DNA from 2 places in the Sodalis sp. RH14 genome. Region 1 is predicted to be linked to the other one. Evidence: predicted binding sites of a transcription regulator. Region 1 holds the regulator's gene; the other holds the start of a gene.
The links. Region 1 encodes Fur, which represses iron uptake genes when iron is present. Its sites were predicted from a motif close to ATAATAATGAGAACNACTATCAA; they were not measured.
Positions count from the first base shown of each region.

Region 2: the regulator Fur is predicted to act here: its motif matches at 4,750-4,772, upstream of fhuE (ferric-rhodotorulic acid/ferric-coprogen receptor FhuE).

Region 1 is NZ_CP178739.1:1,305,430-1,313,620, reverse strand. It holds gene ACL2XQ_RS05835 (alpha/beta fold hydrolase) at 1-279, shown strand, start outside; gene ybfE (LexA regulated protein) at 487-786, shown strand; gene fldA (flavodoxin FldA) at 965-1,480, shown strand; gene fur (ferric iron uptake transcriptional regulator) at 1,836-2,306, shown strand; gene alsR (transcriptional repressor AlsR) at 2,869-3,756, shown strand; gene alsB (D-allose transporter substrate-binding protein) at 3,778-4,713, shown strand; gene alsA (D-allose ABC transporter ATP-binding protein AlsA) at 4,771-6,309, shown strand; gene alsC (D-allose ABC transporter permease) at 6,288-7,268, shown strand; gene alsE (D-allulose 6-phosphate 3-epimerase) at 7,278-7,955, shown strand; gene alsK (allose kinase) at 7,957-8,191, shown strand, end outside.
Region 2 is NZ_CP178739.1:5,867,446-5,875,636, forward strand. It holds gene ACL2XQ_RS26665 (ABC transporter substrate-binding protein) at 1-332, opposite strand, end outside; gene ACL2XQ_RS26670 (amino acid ABC transporter ATP-binding protein) at 360-1,124, opposite strand; gene ACL2XQ_RS26675 (amino acid ABC transporter permease) at 1,136-2,002, opposite strand; gene argH (argininosuccinate lyase) at 2,018-3,457, opposite strand; gene ACL2XQ_RS26685 (LysR family transcriptional regulator) at 3,624-4,607, shown strand; gene fhuE (ferric-rhodotorulic acid/ferric-coprogen receptor FhuE) at 4,914-7,079, shown strand; gene idnR (DNA-binding transcriptional regulator IdnR) at 7,156-8,148, opposite strand.

The DNA.
Region 1 (8,191 bases):
CTGAAATCCTTTCACCAGGGCCGGTGGCGGTTTAACGTCGAGGCGCTGTGGGATAACTATCCGGCGCTTATCGGCTGGCGGGAGTCGGCGCCCTGGCTAGGGCCGGTGCTGTTTATCCGCGGTGAAAAATCGCCCTATCTGGATGACGGTTACCGCCAGGCGATCCAACGCCAGTTCCCCCGGGCGCGGGCGCATGTGGTCGCCGGCGCCGGTCATTGGGTTCATGCGGAGAAACCCGCGGCGGTCATGCGCGCCCTGGCCCGTTTCCTGGAAGAATAGGCCGGGCCGCCGCCGGGATTAGCGCCGGCGAGTTTAATATTGTCGTTTGCTACCGGGCTGGGGTAACATGGCCCGCTGTGTTTTATGGCAGCCCCGGCGTACATAAAACATAACGTTACGGGCGATGCGCGTCCGACGGCGTAGCCAGCCACGCCGCCGGCCGGGGTTTGCCCGCCTGCTTCTTGATGCACAATCCCTTCATGACCTATGGCAAAAGAACAAACGGACCGCACCACCCTGGATTTATTTATCGATGAGCGGCGCCCGGGAAGACCGAAGACGAACCCCCTGTCCCGCGATGAGCAGTTGCGCATCAACAAGCGTAACCAGCTGCGCCGGGATAAAAAGCGCGGCCTGCGCCGGGTGGAGCTGAAAATCAACGCCGAGGCGGTGGATGCGTTAAATGAGCTGGCCTACCGGCAAAACCTGTCGCGCAGCGAGCTGATCGAATTGATTTTACTGGCCGAGCTTGAACGGCAACAAGGCGCGGATCCGCATCCGGAATAAACTTGCCGGCCCGGTAAAGCGCCATCCCGTCCAGGGCCCAAGGCCGCGGACGGGGCAAATTTGCGACAAAACCCGGCCGGCGAGTTTCTCCCCGCATAAGGGTCTGCTATGATTGCCGCAGAGCATCGCTGATTCTGTTACGGAACATATCCATAATATTTAAGAGGTTTTCAAACTCATGGCAACTGTAGGCATTTTTTTTGGCAGTGACACCGGCAATACCGAAAATATTGCCAAAATGATTCAGAAGCAACTGGGTGCGGATGTTGCCGAAGTTCATGACATTGCCAAAAGCAGTAAAGAAGACCTGGCGCGGTTCGACACCCTGCTGCTCGGCATCCCGACCTGGTATTACGGCGAAGCGCAATGTGACTGGGATGATTTTTTCCCCACCCTGGAAGAAATAGATTTCTCCGGCAAAAAAGTGGCGCTGTTCGGCTGTGGCGATCAAGAGGATTACGCCGAATATTTCTGTGACGCCATGGGCACCATTCGCGACATTATCGAGCCCAACGGCGCGACCATCGTCGGTCACTGGCCCACCGCCGGCTATCATTTCGAAGCGTCGAAAGGACTGGCGGACGACAATCACTTCATCGGCCTGGCCATTGACGAAGACCGCCAGCCCGAGCTGACCAATGAACGCGTGGACGGCTGGGTGAAGCAAATCAGCGCTGAATTGCAACTCAGCTAAAGTAAAGCCGTGCGGGAGGGTGCCGCCGCCGCGGCGCCCGGCAAGAGAATCGGTTGCCGTCATGGCGTCGGGACGGCGCCGCCAACCTCACTGATAACTAAATCCTTTCAAATTAATAGATACAAGTTTTTAACTTTTATCCACAACGCGGTACAATAGCGCAGCGGTTCCACCCTTTTTAGCAAAATGTTGCAGAATTCGCCCCCCGAAACGGGCTATAGTTGTTAACAAGGCGCGGTTTTCATTTTGGACAGGCAGTCTTATAATGAGACGGCGTCACATTTTTCGGGCCGACCGATGTTATAGGCTAAGCTAGCCTACAATCAGATTATCAAAGTAACAGGACTAAACCCGCATGACTGACAATAATATTGCATTGAAGAAGGCCGGCCTGAAAGTCACCCTTCCCAGACTGAAGATTCTGGAAGTGTTGCAAGATCCGGAATGCCATCACGTCAGTGCGGAAGATCTGTACAAAAAACTGATCGATATGGGTGAGGAAATCGGCCTGGCCACGGTATATCGCGTGCTAAACCAATTTGACGACGCCGGTATCGTAACCCGCCACAATTTTGAAGGCGGCAAATCCGTTTTTGAACTGACGCAACAGTATCATCATGACCACCTGATCTGTCTGGACTGCGGCAAGGTTATCGAATTTCGCGACGAGTTCATCGAAGCGCGCCAGCGTGATATTGCCAAAAGGCACAATATCAAGCTGACCAACCATAGCTTATATCTGTATGGGCATTGTGAAATCGGCAACTGCCGCGAAGACGAAACGCTGCACGATCACGCCGATATGCTCAACGGCGTAAAAGAATAACCGCGGCGCGGTCCGTTTCTCCAAAGCGGCTGTTATCGCGCCGCTTTCTCACCCTGCAACGATTTTTTCAATGAGGCTAAACGCCGCCCGTCCCCTTCCCTGGTAACGTTTCCTTCCCGAAGCGCGTCGACAAGCGTCGTATCCGCCAATCACCGCCGTGCTCACCGCCGGCAAACTCCAGAAAACTTCACAGAAAATAAAAATAAATAAAGAATAAATAGAGGCCCTGGGACGCTATTTTGGGCTCATTTGCGTAATCCATTGAAACGACAGCGTTTTTATTGCGATTTTTTCACCGGGTAAATTATTCTGTGAATCTTATGATAAAGCTATTTTTCGCTGCCAGCAGTAAGCGACAACAAAAGATACATTTTAATTATATGATTTTATTGAATTAATATAGCCAAAAATACCTTCCTGAAATTAACCCGGATCGGTGACTCGATTTTTACACAAAAAGTTAATTTATAAATTAATAAAAAACGTGAAGTTCGCAGCAGATTTTAAACTTTCGCCATGGTGATATAGTGACAGGCAATGTTAATCACCAGAGATAATCCAGATGAATGATGCGGAACTGCAAAACGATATGCCGCGCGGCATAGGCATTGCTCCTTATATTCGTATTAAACAAGAAGGCATGACTGAAAACGAAAGCCGGATAGTGGAGTGGTTTTTATCACCCGGCAACCTCACCGACGTCTCGGGGATCAAAGAGGTGGCCCTGAGTCTGGGCCTGTCGGAAGCCATGATTGTCAAGGTGTCGAAAATTCTCGGTTTCAGCGGCTTTCGCCAGCTGCGCAGCGCCATCGTCGAGTACTTCGAACATGCCGACCATGATATCACCGCCGAACTCTCGCCCACCGACAGCCCGGAGGATGTGGTCAACAAGGTGTTTAACCTGACCGTGCGCACCATTGTCGAAGGCCAGGCGATAGTCGACGCCAACGTCATCCAGCAGGCGGCCCAATGCTTTTTTGCCGGCCATCAGCGCGAGCTGTACGGCGTCGGCGGCTCTAATTCCATTTGCGCGGACGTGCAGCATAAATTCCTGAAAATCGGCTTGCGTTGCAATGCCTACCTGGACGCGCATTTGATGATGATGTCGGCCTCCCTGTTGCAACCGGGCGATGTGGCGTTAGTGGTATCCCATTCGGGCCGCACCAGCGATCTGAAACGGGTGGTGTCGATTGCCAAGGATAATGGGGCCAAGATCATTTGTATTACCCATAGCAGCAATTCCCCCATAGCCCAGCTGGCTGATTTTAATATTTGTTCACCGGCGCCGGAAACGCCGTTATTAGGCAGAAACGCTTCGGCCCGTATTTTGCAGCTTACGCTGCTGGATGCGTTTTATGTCTCGGTAGCGCGGCAGGATATCGAGCTGGCGAATAAAAACCTGGAAAAAACGAGTTCCATTACCAAGTACCTGAAGCGTGATTATAAATAATTCTCTTTTGGAGATAGAATAATGAATAAATTTCTTAAATTGGCCGGTGGCGCCGCCTGTGGACTGATGTTGTCCACCGTGGTCCACGCGGCAGCCGATTACGCCGTTGTTCTTAAAACATTATCCAACCCTTTCTGGGTAGAGATGAAACAAGGCATTGAGAAAAAGGCCCAGGATCTCGGCGTGACGGTGGATATATTCGCGTCACCGTCGGAAGGCGACTTCCAATCGCAATTACAATTATTCGAGGATTTAACCAATAAGAATTATAAAGGCATCGCCTTTGCGCCTTTATCGGCGGTGAATCTGGTGATTCCCGTCGCCAAGGCTTATCAGAAAGGGATTCACCTGGTAAACCTCGACGAAAAAATCGATTTAGCCAGCCTGGCCAAGGCCAAGGGCAACGTCGAAGCCTTTATCACCACCGATAATGTCGCGGTCGGCGCGAAAGGCGCCAAATTTATTATCGATAGCTTGGGCGCCCAGGGCGGCGAAGTGGCCATTATCGAAGGCAAGGCCGGCAACGCCTCGGGCGAGGCGCGGCGCAACGGCGCGACCGCGGAGTTCAAGGCCAACAGCCATATCAAGCTGGTGGCCAGCCAGCCGGCGGATTGGGATCGCATCAAGGCGCTGGACGTGGCGACCAATGTGCTGCAACGTCATCCCCAGCTGAAGGCCTTCTACTGCGCCAACGATACCATGGCGATGGGCGTGGCGCAGGCGGTGGCCAACGCGGGACAGACCGGCAAGATCCTGGTGGTCGGCACCGACGGTATTCCCGAGGCGCGCAAGATGGTCGCCCAGGGCATGATGACCGCCACCGTGGCCCAGAATCCGGCGGAAATCGGCGCCAACGGCCTGGCCATCCTGGTGAATACGGTGAAAGCGGGCAAGCTGATTGCGCTTGATGCCCAGCCGAAAATTGAAACCGTCGATTCTATATTAGTCACCAAATAGTCCAGGTGCCGCAAGACCGCCTATTCCCGCCGTCTTGTCATTAATCCGGAGAGTAATATGAGCACTCCATATATTAAAATGGAGGGGATCGCCAAATTCTTTGGTCCCGTCCAGGCGTTGCAATCAGTTGACCTGGAAATATACCCTAATGAGATACATGCTTTATTAGGTGAAAACGGCGCCGGCAAATCAACCTTGATGAAAATACTTTCCGGTATTTATGAACCGACGGCGGGGAAAATAATAATTAATGATGTCGAGTACGCGAAGCTCGATCATAAAGTCGCTGCCAGATTGGGCATTGGTATAATTTACCAGGAATTAAGCGTTATCGATGAATTAACCGTGTTGGAGAATTTATTTATCGGCCGTCTGCCGGTAAAAAAAGTGTTCGGCGTAAACGTGGTGGACTGGCACGACATGCGTACCAAAGCGGCTATTATGCTGCTGCGCGTGGGGCTGAAAATACGGCTTGACGAAAAGGTGGGCAACCTGTCCATCAGCCAAAAGCAAATGCTGGAAATCGCCAAGACCCTGATGCTGGACGCCAGGGTGATCATCATGGACGAGCCGACCTCTTCCCTGACCTATAACGAAGTGGATTATCTGTTCCTGATCATGAACCAGCTGCGCCAGGACGGCACGGCGATTGTCTATATATCGCATAAGCTTAACGAAATACGCCGCATCTGCAACCGCTATACGGTGCTAAAGGACGGCAGCAGCGTCGCGTCCGGGCAGATGGGACAGGTGACCAACGATGATATTGTCCGGCTGATGGTCGGGCGCGAGCTGCAAAACCGCTTTCGCTCCCTTAAGGAGAAGGTTGGCGGCGACACGGGGGACGCCGATATCATCTTTGCGGTGGAGAATATCACCAGCCGGGATAAACGCCGGGTCAAGCACGTCTCCTTCCAGGTAAAAAAGGGCGAAATCATGGGTTTTGCCGGACTGGTGGGGTCGGGACGCACCGAATTCATGAACTGCATCTTCGGCGTTGAACCGAAAAGCAGCGGCAAGGTGATGCTGCATAATGTCGATATCACGCCCACTTCGCCGCTGGACGCCCTGAAGAAGGGCATGGGATATATCACCGAAAGCCGGCGTGAAAACGGCTTTTTTGATAATTTTTCCATTGCGCAGAATATCGCCATCAGCAAAAGCCTTAAGGATGGCGGCTATAAAGGTGCTCTGGGATTATTTAATCCGGATAAGGAAAGGCAGTTGGCGGAAACGCAGCGGCGGCTGCTATCGCTAAAATGCAGCTCGGTGGACCAAAATATCACTGAGTTATCCGGCGGCAACCAACAAAAGGTATTGATATCAAAATGGCTCTGCTGCGAGCCGGAGGTTATTATTTTTGACGAACCTACCCGCGGCATTGATGTCGGGGCCAAGGCGGAAATTTATAAGGTGATGCGCACATTGGCCGCCACGGGAAAAACCATATTGATGGTGTCATCCGAACTGCCGGAAATCATCACCGTATGCGACCGTATCGCAATATTTTGCGAAGGAACATTAGCCCATATTCTTGACAACAATGAGAGTATCGGGGAAGAAGATATTATGACATGGGCTCTGCCACAAAGCTGAGGGAAATAAAAATGGAGAAGGCCACCTTTAACTTCCAGAAATTCTGGGATCAGTACGGCACGTTTTTTATCCTGGCGATTATTGTTGCCATATTCGGCTCTATATCCAGTGAATATTTTCTGAAAACCAACAATATTACCCAGATCCTGGTACAAAGTTCGGTAACGGTCTTGATTGGCATGGGCGAGTTTTTCGCCATCCTGGTGGCGGGCATCGACCTGTCGGTGGGGGCTATCCTGGCCTTGTCGGGCATGGTGACCGCCAAGCTGATGCTGGCGGGTCTTGACCCGGTCTCCGCCGCGCTGATTGGCGGGGTGGTGGTCGGCGGGCTATTGGGCGCCATCAACGGTTGCCTGGTTAACTGGACCGGCCTGCATCCCTTTATTATTACCCTCGGCACCAACGCTATTTTTCGCGGCATCACCCTGGTCATTTCCGATGCCAACTCGGTGTACGGCTTCTCATTCGGCTTTGTTAACTTCTTTGCCGGCAGCGTACTGGGTATTCCGGTACCGGTGATTTTTGCTTTGATCATTGCGGTTATCCTGTGGTTTATTACCGCGCGCACCCGGCTTGGCAGAAATATTTACGCCCTGGGCGGCAACAAAAATTCGGCATTTTTTTCCGGTATCGACGTTAAATTCCATATGCTGGTAGTGTTTATTATTTCCGGCATCTGCGCCGGGCTCGCCGGCGTGGTATCCACCGCGCGCTTGGGCGCGGCCGAGCCTTTGGCCGGCATTGGCTTTGAGACCTATGCCATCGCCAGCGCCATTATCGGCGGCACCAGTTTTTTTGGCGGCAAGGGACGAATATTCTCGGTGGTAATTGGTGGTTTAATTATTGGCACGATTAACAATGGCCTTAATATTCTTCAGGTGCAAACGTATTACCAATTAGTTGTCATGGGGGGATTGATTATCGCCGCCGTGGCTTTAGATCGACTTATCAGTAAATAGGTAACCGATATGAAGATATCCCCTTCTTTAATGTGCATGGATTTATTAAAGTTTAAAGAGCAAATTGAATTTATCGATCGTCATGCGGATTATATCCATATCGATATCATGGACGGGCATTTTGTGCCCAATCTGACGCTGTCGCCGTTTTTTGTCGAGCAGGTCAAGCGCCTCGCCAGTAAGCCCCTGGATTGCCATTTAATGGTCACCCATCCGGAAGATTATATCGACAGCCTGGCGAAGGCGGGCGCCGGCATGATTACCCTTCATCCGGAAACCTTGTCCGGCCAGGCCTTTCGGCTTATTGAGAAGATCAGGTCCCTGGGATTGGGCGTGGGATTGATACTCAATCCTGAATCGTCGGTGGAGATGATGAAATATTATATCCATCTGGCGGACAAAATTACCGTCATGACCGTCGATCCCGGTTTTGCCGGCCAGCCGTTTATCACCGAAATGCTGGAAAAAATAGGCCAGCTCAAGGCATACCGCGAGAGCCACGGTTTGCGGTATGAAATTGAAATTGACGGTTCATGCAACCAGCGCACCTACCGTTCGCTGATCGCGGCGGGCGCGGATGTCTTTATCGTCGGTTCTTCCGGCCTGTTTAATAATGCGCCGGATATCCACCAGGCGTGGAAAATGATGACCGACCAAATCCAGGACGCGCGGAAAGAGGCCAGCTAAGATGAAAAACAGGCGGTTGGTGATAGTCGGCGTGGATATGGGCGCCACCCATATCCGCATCTGTTTGTTATCGCCCGATGGCCAGGTACTGGTCACGGCGAAAGAGCGCACTCTGCCGGTAGTGGAAAGCGGCCTGGCGGAAGGATTGTCGGCTTTTATCGGCCGCTTTCTCGTCCAGCGCGGCGCCGGGGTCGCCGCAGTGATGATTGGCTTTCCCGCGTCCATAGCCCGGGATA
Region 2 (8,191 bases), 1.4 Mb from region 1:
GCTATGGGCTGGCGGGCTTTGGTATCGGTCATGCCGGAGAGGATCATATCGATGCGCTTGGTCGCCACCGCATTGACCATTTGTTCAAAGCCGATTTCCTGCCAGTTGATTTTGCGGTTCAGGCGTTTGCCGATCTCCATGCCCAGATCGTAATCCATGCCGGTCAGCTCGCCGGTGGCGGGATCCTTGAATTCCAGCGGCGGATAGTTAGGCATCATGGCCACTTTGATTTCGTCTTTTTGCGTCAGTTCCGCGGCACCGGCAGTCGTGATGCCGGCCGCCGTATTGAGCAACACGCCGGCGGTTAACAAGGACAACAGCGTTTTTTTCATGATCAGGTTCTCATTATGTAATGATGTTTAAATCAGGACGGCAGAGATAAAATTCTGGGTCCGCGGATTCTGGGGATGGAGCAAAACATCTTCCGGATTACCACTCTCAATGATCCCGCCTTCATCCATAAAGACCACGCGGTTGGCTACTTCCCGGGCAAAACCCAACTCATGGGTGACCACGATCATCGTCATTCCCTCGGCGGCGAGGCCGCGCATCACCGCCAGCACCTCGCCCACCATCTCCGGATCCAGCGCGGAGGTGGGTTCGTCAAACAGCATCAGCTTGGGTTTCATGGCCAGCGCGCGGGCAATCGCCACCCGCTGCTGCTGTCCGCCGGACAGTTCCAGCGGATAGGCGTCGCGCTTGTGGGCCAGCCCCACCCTGTCCAGCAGCGCCATGGCTTCCTCGGTGGCTTCTTTTGCCGGCCGCAGCAGCACCTGCGTCGGCCCCTCGATAATATTTTCCAGGGCGGTTTTATCGGGAAACAGGTTAAAGCGCTGGAATACCATGCCGGTCTTCAGGCGCTGGCGGGCCACCTGACGGTCATTGAGCGGATAGAGCTTTTTACCCACGATGCGGTAGCCCACCAGCTCGTCATCCACCCATATGCCGCCGCTGTCGATGCGCTCCAGCTGGTTGATACAGCGTAAAAACGTGCTTTTCCCCGAGCCGGAAGGGCCGATAACGCACATGACCTCGCCGTGGTCTACAGACAGGTTAATGTTCTTAAGGGCCTGAAATTGGTCGAAATACTTATTCACATTGACGGCGTTGATGATGTTTTTCATCGGTCCTCCCGTTAGCGATCGCGGCGCCGGGTGCCACGGCCGAAATACCGTTCCAGACGCACCTGTCCAAGCGACAGCAGAGTCACCGCCACCAGATACCAAATGCCGGCGACAAACAGCAGTTCCATTACCCGGGCGTTGGCGAAATAGATGGTCTGGGCGTTATACAGCAGCTCGGAATACTGGATCATGCTGGCCAGGCTGGTGGTCTTCACCATGCTGATAAATTCGTTGCCGATGGGGGGGATAATCACCCGCATCGCCTGGGGTAAAATAATGCGCCGCAGGGCATGCAGGCGGGTCATGCCAATGGTTTTAGCGGCTTCATACTGGCCCTGGTCCACCGACAGCAGGCCGGCGCGCACCACTTCCGAGGTATAGGCGCCCTGATTGATGCTCAGGCCGAGCAGCGCGGCCATAAACGGCGTCATGATATCGACGGTGTGAACGCTGAATAGCCCGGGAATGCCCATGACCGGGAAGATCAGCGCCAGGTTGAACCACAGCAGTAATTGCAATATCAACGGGGTACCGCGGAAAATCCAGGTGTAGCCGATAGCGACGGCGCGCAGCACCGGGTTTTGCGACATGCGCATCACCGCGATAACGACGCCGAAGATGACGCCCAGCAGCATCGCCAGGACAGACATCACGATAGTATTGCCCAGGCCGAACAGAATGGCTTTGGCGGTCAGGAACTGGCCGACGAAGCGCCACTCGATGTTGCCGTGGGCGAAGGCATTGATCAGCAACGCCAGCAGCGCCAGAATAATCACCGAGGAGAAAATCCGGCCATAATAGCGCTGCGGCACGTGCTGATATTCGCTGAGATCGATCCTGGCGGACGGGTCGCCGCCAGGATAGCGCTGTTCGTTCATAGCCACTCCCGCCGGTTATTCAACAGAGGTTAACGTCAGACCGGCATAGCTGGTCACCCAGGCGGCCTGGGCCGCCAGTTTCAGGCGTAGCCGGGCGATTTGTTCGGCTACGCGGACCGGCGCGGTTCCGCCCCAGGCGCAACGCGCGTTGATAGCCGCCTCCAGGGTCAGGCACTGGCGCACCTCGCCGGTCAGGCGGGCATCCACCCCGGCCAGCTGTTCGTCGCTGAGCTGGTGCAACGCCAGTTGTTGCTGTTCGCACAGCTGTACCAGCCGGCCGGTGATTTCATGGGCTTCTTTAAACGGCACACCCCGGCGGGACAGCCAGTCCGCCACCTCGGTGGCCAGGGTAAAGCCCTCCGGCGCCTGCTGCAGAAGTCGTTCGCGGTCGACGACCAGGGTCTCGATCATGCCGGCCATGGCCGGCAGAACCAATAACAGCTGTTCAACCGTATCCATGGCATTGCGCTTGTCTTCGATCAGATCGCGGTTATAGGACAGCGGCAGGCTTTTCATGGTGGCCAGCATCGCCGTCACGTTGCCGATTAAGCGCCCGCTTTTGCCGCGGGTCAGCTCGGCGATATCGGGGTTTTTTTTCTGCGGCATAATGGAACTGCCGGTGGCGTACGCATCATGCAGCGATACCCAGCGGAACTGGCGCGAGGCCCACAGGCAGACCTCTTCGCACAGCCTGGAGAGATTGACGCCGAGCATGCCGCCGGCAAACAGAAATTCCGCCACATGATCGCGGCTGGCCACCGCGTCGATGGAATTTTCGCAGGGGCCGTCGTAACCCAGATCCCGCGCCGACAGCTCGGGGTGCATGGCAATCGCCGAACCGGCCATGGCGGCGGCGCCCAGGGGGGACAGCGCGCAACGTTTATCCCAGTCCTGCAAGCGCTCGACGTCGCGGGCAAACGATTGGGCATGGGCCAGGAGCTGATGACCGAACACGATGGGCTGGGCCTGCTGCAGGTGGGTAAAGCCGGGGGCGATGCTGTTGATATGCTGCTGCGCCTGCTGCACCAGCGCCGTTTGCAATCCCAGCAGGGCGAGGACGATTTTCCGCGCGTTATCGCGCAGGTAAAGGCGCAAATCGTTGGCGGTCTGGTCATTGCGGGACCGGCCGGCGCGCAGTTTACCGCCCAGTTCCCCCAGCCGCTCGGTCAGCATGCGCTCAATAAAGGTATGCACATCCTCATCATCAATACTGGGCTGGATACGGCCCTGGCGGTGGTCATCGGCCAATTGCCCGATGGCCGCCACCATCAAGTCGGTTTCCCGCGCGTCCAGCAGCCCGGCGCGCTGCAATTCGTAAGCATGGGCGCGGCAGCCTTCCAGGTCGTAGGCGGTGAGGGCAAAATAGGCGTCGGGGCTGCGCGACAGCGCGCTGAGCGCGGCGGCGGGGCCGCTTTTGAAGCGTGCTCCCCATAAACGTTCTACCGGTTGTGGCATGGCATGCTCCTTTCATGGCATGGATGTTGCAATCTTTGCTTTATCCGCGGTCGGTGATGAAGACCGGAAGAAAAGAGGACAAACATCCGCTGGCCATGGCGAAATGAGATAAAAGAGGCTGTTAAATTGATAATGGAGAACGAGGGCGTGGGGGTAAATAGTTATTATGGAAAGTCCACTTTCCAAATTTGGAAACACGTCGCCAGTCAAAAGTGATATTAATCAGCAGAACATTGGCGTTGCCGATTTAAAGCTTTTGCGGGTATTCAAAACGGTAGTTGAGGCCGGAGGATTTACCGCGGCCTGCAATGAATTAAATATCGGACTGGCGGCGATAAGTAAACAAATATCTGATCTTGAAATCCGTTTCGGCATGAAACTGTGCACCCGGGGACGTGAAGGGTTTTATCTTACCGAGCATGGCAAAGTGGCTTATCTGGCGTGCCTTGATTTGTTCTCATCGATAAATCAGTTCCGGGATACGTTAAACCATGCCCGCCATGAAATATTCGGTGAATTAAATATCGGCATTATCGATAATACCATCACCGACGCGCAGTCACCGGTGGTGGGGGCGCTAAGCGAGATACACCGCCAGGCGCCCAAGGTCAGCGTGCGTCTCCATGCCACCCAGCTTGAGGAAATCGAGCGCGGCGTTATCGACGGCCGTTTCACCTGTGGCATAATACCCGTCTACCAGGAAAAACCCGATTTTGATTATTTCTTCCTTTATCATGAAATAGCCTATCTTTGCTGTTCAAACCGGCATGAGCTGTTTTCTTTGGCGCCTAACGCATTAACCAATGAGCGTATTGCCAGCGCCAGTTTAATCAGGCATTTCTACACCAATCATGGCCATCAAAATCCCGGGCTTCATTTTTCCTCTTCCAACGCCGTGGCGGTACAGGTCGAAGCGGTTACCATGCTTATCCTTACCGGTAATTATGTCGGATTTTTGCCCGCACATTATATCAGCCGCTATGAGCGCGAAGGAAAAATCAAAGCGCTCAAACCGGAGAATATCTCGGTGACCACGCCGTTTAATCTGGTGGTAAAAAGAGGCGCGGCGTTAAATTCCGTGGTGAAGTTATTTCGTGATGCGCTTAAAAATGCCGCCATCGCCCCGGCGGATCATACCGGGGCAGAATAATGCACCGGCCCCGCGGCATTGCACCACCCCTGGGCAATCGCTTAAAAGATTTATCACCCACTTGGAGAATATCCCGCAGCGCCAGTCACCTTACCGATTCCGCCCGCCGAACTGACATTGGTTAAATTTATTTACATATGTAAAGCTAATGAGTAGTATTCTCATTATCTTCTTTACGCGCCCTTCTATGCCAGACTCATCAGGCTGCGCGGGGGCGGGAAAGAATCATAAAAATAGCGGTCAACTCATTGATTTAACAAAACAACGGTCTTGTGGAGAAAGAGAATGTCGGCAGTGCCAGGGGTAATGAAACGTAGCGCGGGGCAACGGGTAACTCATTCAGGCTGGACATGCTCTTTGTCCCTTATTGCCACGTTGATTTCATCCTTTGTCAATCCGGCATGGGCGGATGAGCCGGCCGGCGAAAAAGCGTCTTCTGATGAAACGATGGTGGTCAATGCCCAGGCAAGCGGCGCAACCGATGCCGCCCGGCAAGATTACAGTGTGCCGGTCACCCGCGCCGGAACAAAAATGCTGCTGGTGCCGCGTGATATTCCTCAGTCCGTCAGCATCATCAGCAAACAGCGCATGCAGGATCAAGACCTGCAAACCGTGGGCGAGGTGCTGACCAATACCACGGGCATAACCGCCAATAATATCGACTCCGATCGTTCAACGTATTATTCCCGCGGTTTTTTCATCAACAATTTTCTTTATGATGATATTCCCACCACCCTGAGCGACGTTTGGAACTTCGGCGACGCCGGTTCGGATACCGCTATTTATGATCGTATCGAAGTAGTGCGCGGCGCAACGGGGCTCCTGACCGGATCGGGCAATCCCTCCGCCGCTATCAATATGGTGCGCAAACGTGCCGATAGCCGCGAATTCCAAGGCTCTGTTTCCGGCACTTACGGCACGTGGGATAAGCAACGGATGGTAGCCGATCTTTCCGCGCCGCTGACGGAATCAGGCAACGTGCGCGGCCGCGTTATTGCCGGCTACCAGGATAACGATACCTGGCTTGATCGCTATCATAACCGCAAAAAATTCATTTATGGCGTTATTGACGCCGACCTGACGGATTCCACCACGCTATCATTGGGTTATGATTATCAGGAAAGCGATACCAGCAATCCCACCTGGGGCGGGTTGCCGACCTGGTACAGCGATGGCAGCCGCACGCATTTTGACCGCAGCTTTAATCCGGCGCCGGACTGGAGCTACTCCAGCCATGAGTCGAAAAAAGTCTTTGCCGATCTGACCCAGCGCTTTGCCAACGGCTGGCAGCTGCGCGTCAACGGCACCCATGCCGAAACCGATTTCGACTCCAAGCTGATGTATGCCGACGGTTTCCCGGATAAGGACACCGGCGAGGGCGTTTCCGCCTACGGCGGCTGGAATAAAGGCAAACGTAAGCTGGATTCCGTCGATACCTACGCCACGGGACCCTTTGAGCTGCTGGGCCGACAGCATGAGCTGGTGGCCGGCGCCAGCTACAGCAAACAAAATAATCATTTTTTTAACTCCCAGGCCACCATTACCGAGTCCGATATCGGCAATTATAACAATTGGAACGGCCATATCGCCGATGCGGACTGGAGTCCATGGGTTGATTATTCCAACGACACCATCCGGCAAAAATCGGTCTATACCGCGGCCCGTTTTTCGCTAGCCGATCCGCTGCACCTGATCGTCGGGGCGCGCTACACCGACTGGCGCGCCAATGGCTCGACCGCCACCAGCGATAAAGACGACGTCACGCCCTACGCCGGCCTGATTTATGATATCAACGACACCTGGTCCGCTTATACCAGCTATACCGCCATCTTCCAGCCGCAGACCTACCGGGACGCCAGTAAAAACTATCTGGACCCGACGACGGGTAAAAACTATGAAGCCGGCCTGAAAGGCGACTGGTACAACAGCCGCCTGACCGCGTCTTTGGCGATTTTCCGTATCGAGCAGGATAATGTGGCGCAAAGCGAAGGCACCTATATTCCCGGTACGACGGAAATGGCCTATCGCGGCGTCGACGGCACCGTCAGCAAAGGCGTCGAGTTCGAACTTAACGGCGCGGTAACCGACAACTGGCAAGTCACTTTTGGCGGCGCGCGTTATGTGGCCGACGATCAGGACGGCAACGCCATCAACGCCGAACTGCCGCGCACCTCGCTGAAATTGTTTACCCGTTATCAACTGCCGATGCTGCCCGATCTGGCGGTGGGCGGCGGCGTAAACTGGCAGAACCATACCTGGCAGGATGCCGCCGGCCCGCAGGGTACGATGCGCGCCGACCAGGGCAGCTACGCGCTGGTCAGCCTGTTCAGCCGCTACCAGGTTACCCGCCAGCTTTCGGTGCAGGCCAATATCAACAACCTGTTCGACAAAGAGTACTATGACTACCTCGGTCCTTACGCGGTATATGGCGCGCCGCGCAATATGTCGGTAACGGTGGGTTACACCTTCTGATCTCAGACCAGGCGGGAGATATCCCGCCTGGTCCTCTGGCATCCATACCCGTTAACCCGCTGTTTTAACAGCGGCGTCAAATCGTACCTCCTTTAAAAATCTGATAGCCTAAGTCAATAGAGTAATTGACATCTTCATGGCGGATTTTTTTCAGAACCATTTCCGCCGCGCATTTTCCCATGCCGATACGCGGGGTAATAACGCTTGCCAGGCGGGGGGTTATGGCCCGGCCGATATCCAGCCCATGGAAACCGGCGATGGCGATATCGCCGGGGACGGGGATATTTTGCCGCAGGCATTCCAGCAGCGCGCCCACGGCGATGTCGTCATTGGTGCAAAACAGGCCGTCCAGATCGGGGAAGCGTTTTAGCGCCTGGTTAAAAATATCGGCGCCGAGGGAAAACGAGGATATTTCATTGGCGGTGAGCATCAGCGGGGTTAAATCGTAAGACTTCATCGCCTGGGCATACCCCTGGTAGCGCTGGCGGTCGCGTAAATCATCCCGCGAACCAAGATAGACAACCCGGCGTTTGCCGCTGGCCAGCATGGTCGACATCATATCGAAAGCCGCTTCCTGGTTATCATAGCCCACCTGGATATCCATAAATTCCTCACGGGTATCCATCACTTCAACAACGGGGATTTTAGCGGCCAGCAGGCTTTTTATACTGCGCAGGGTATGTTCTTTTTCCATCAAAATAATGCCGTCGATGCTGTAGGAAAGCAGATTAACAATCTGCTGCTCTTCCGTTTCCTTGCTGTAATTATAATTGGCGATTAATGTCTGGTAATTATTAACCGAGGTTACGGACTCGATACCGGCCAGCACGTCGGAAAATACCTGATTATTAAACGACGGCACCAGGATGCCGATGGAGTGGCTGATGGAATTCAGCATCATCTCCGGCGCCCTGTTTGGAATATAATTCAACTCTTCGATAATACCGGCTATTTTGGTCCCGGTCGCCTTGGCAACTTTTTCCGGCGTGCGCAGATAACGGCTGACCGTGGTTTTGGTGACGCCGGCAAAGGTGGCGATGTCTTGCATGCTGACCCGGTATTTTTTCATTCCACCCTCTCTGATGATCCCGGTCCGGCAGCCATGGCCGGCA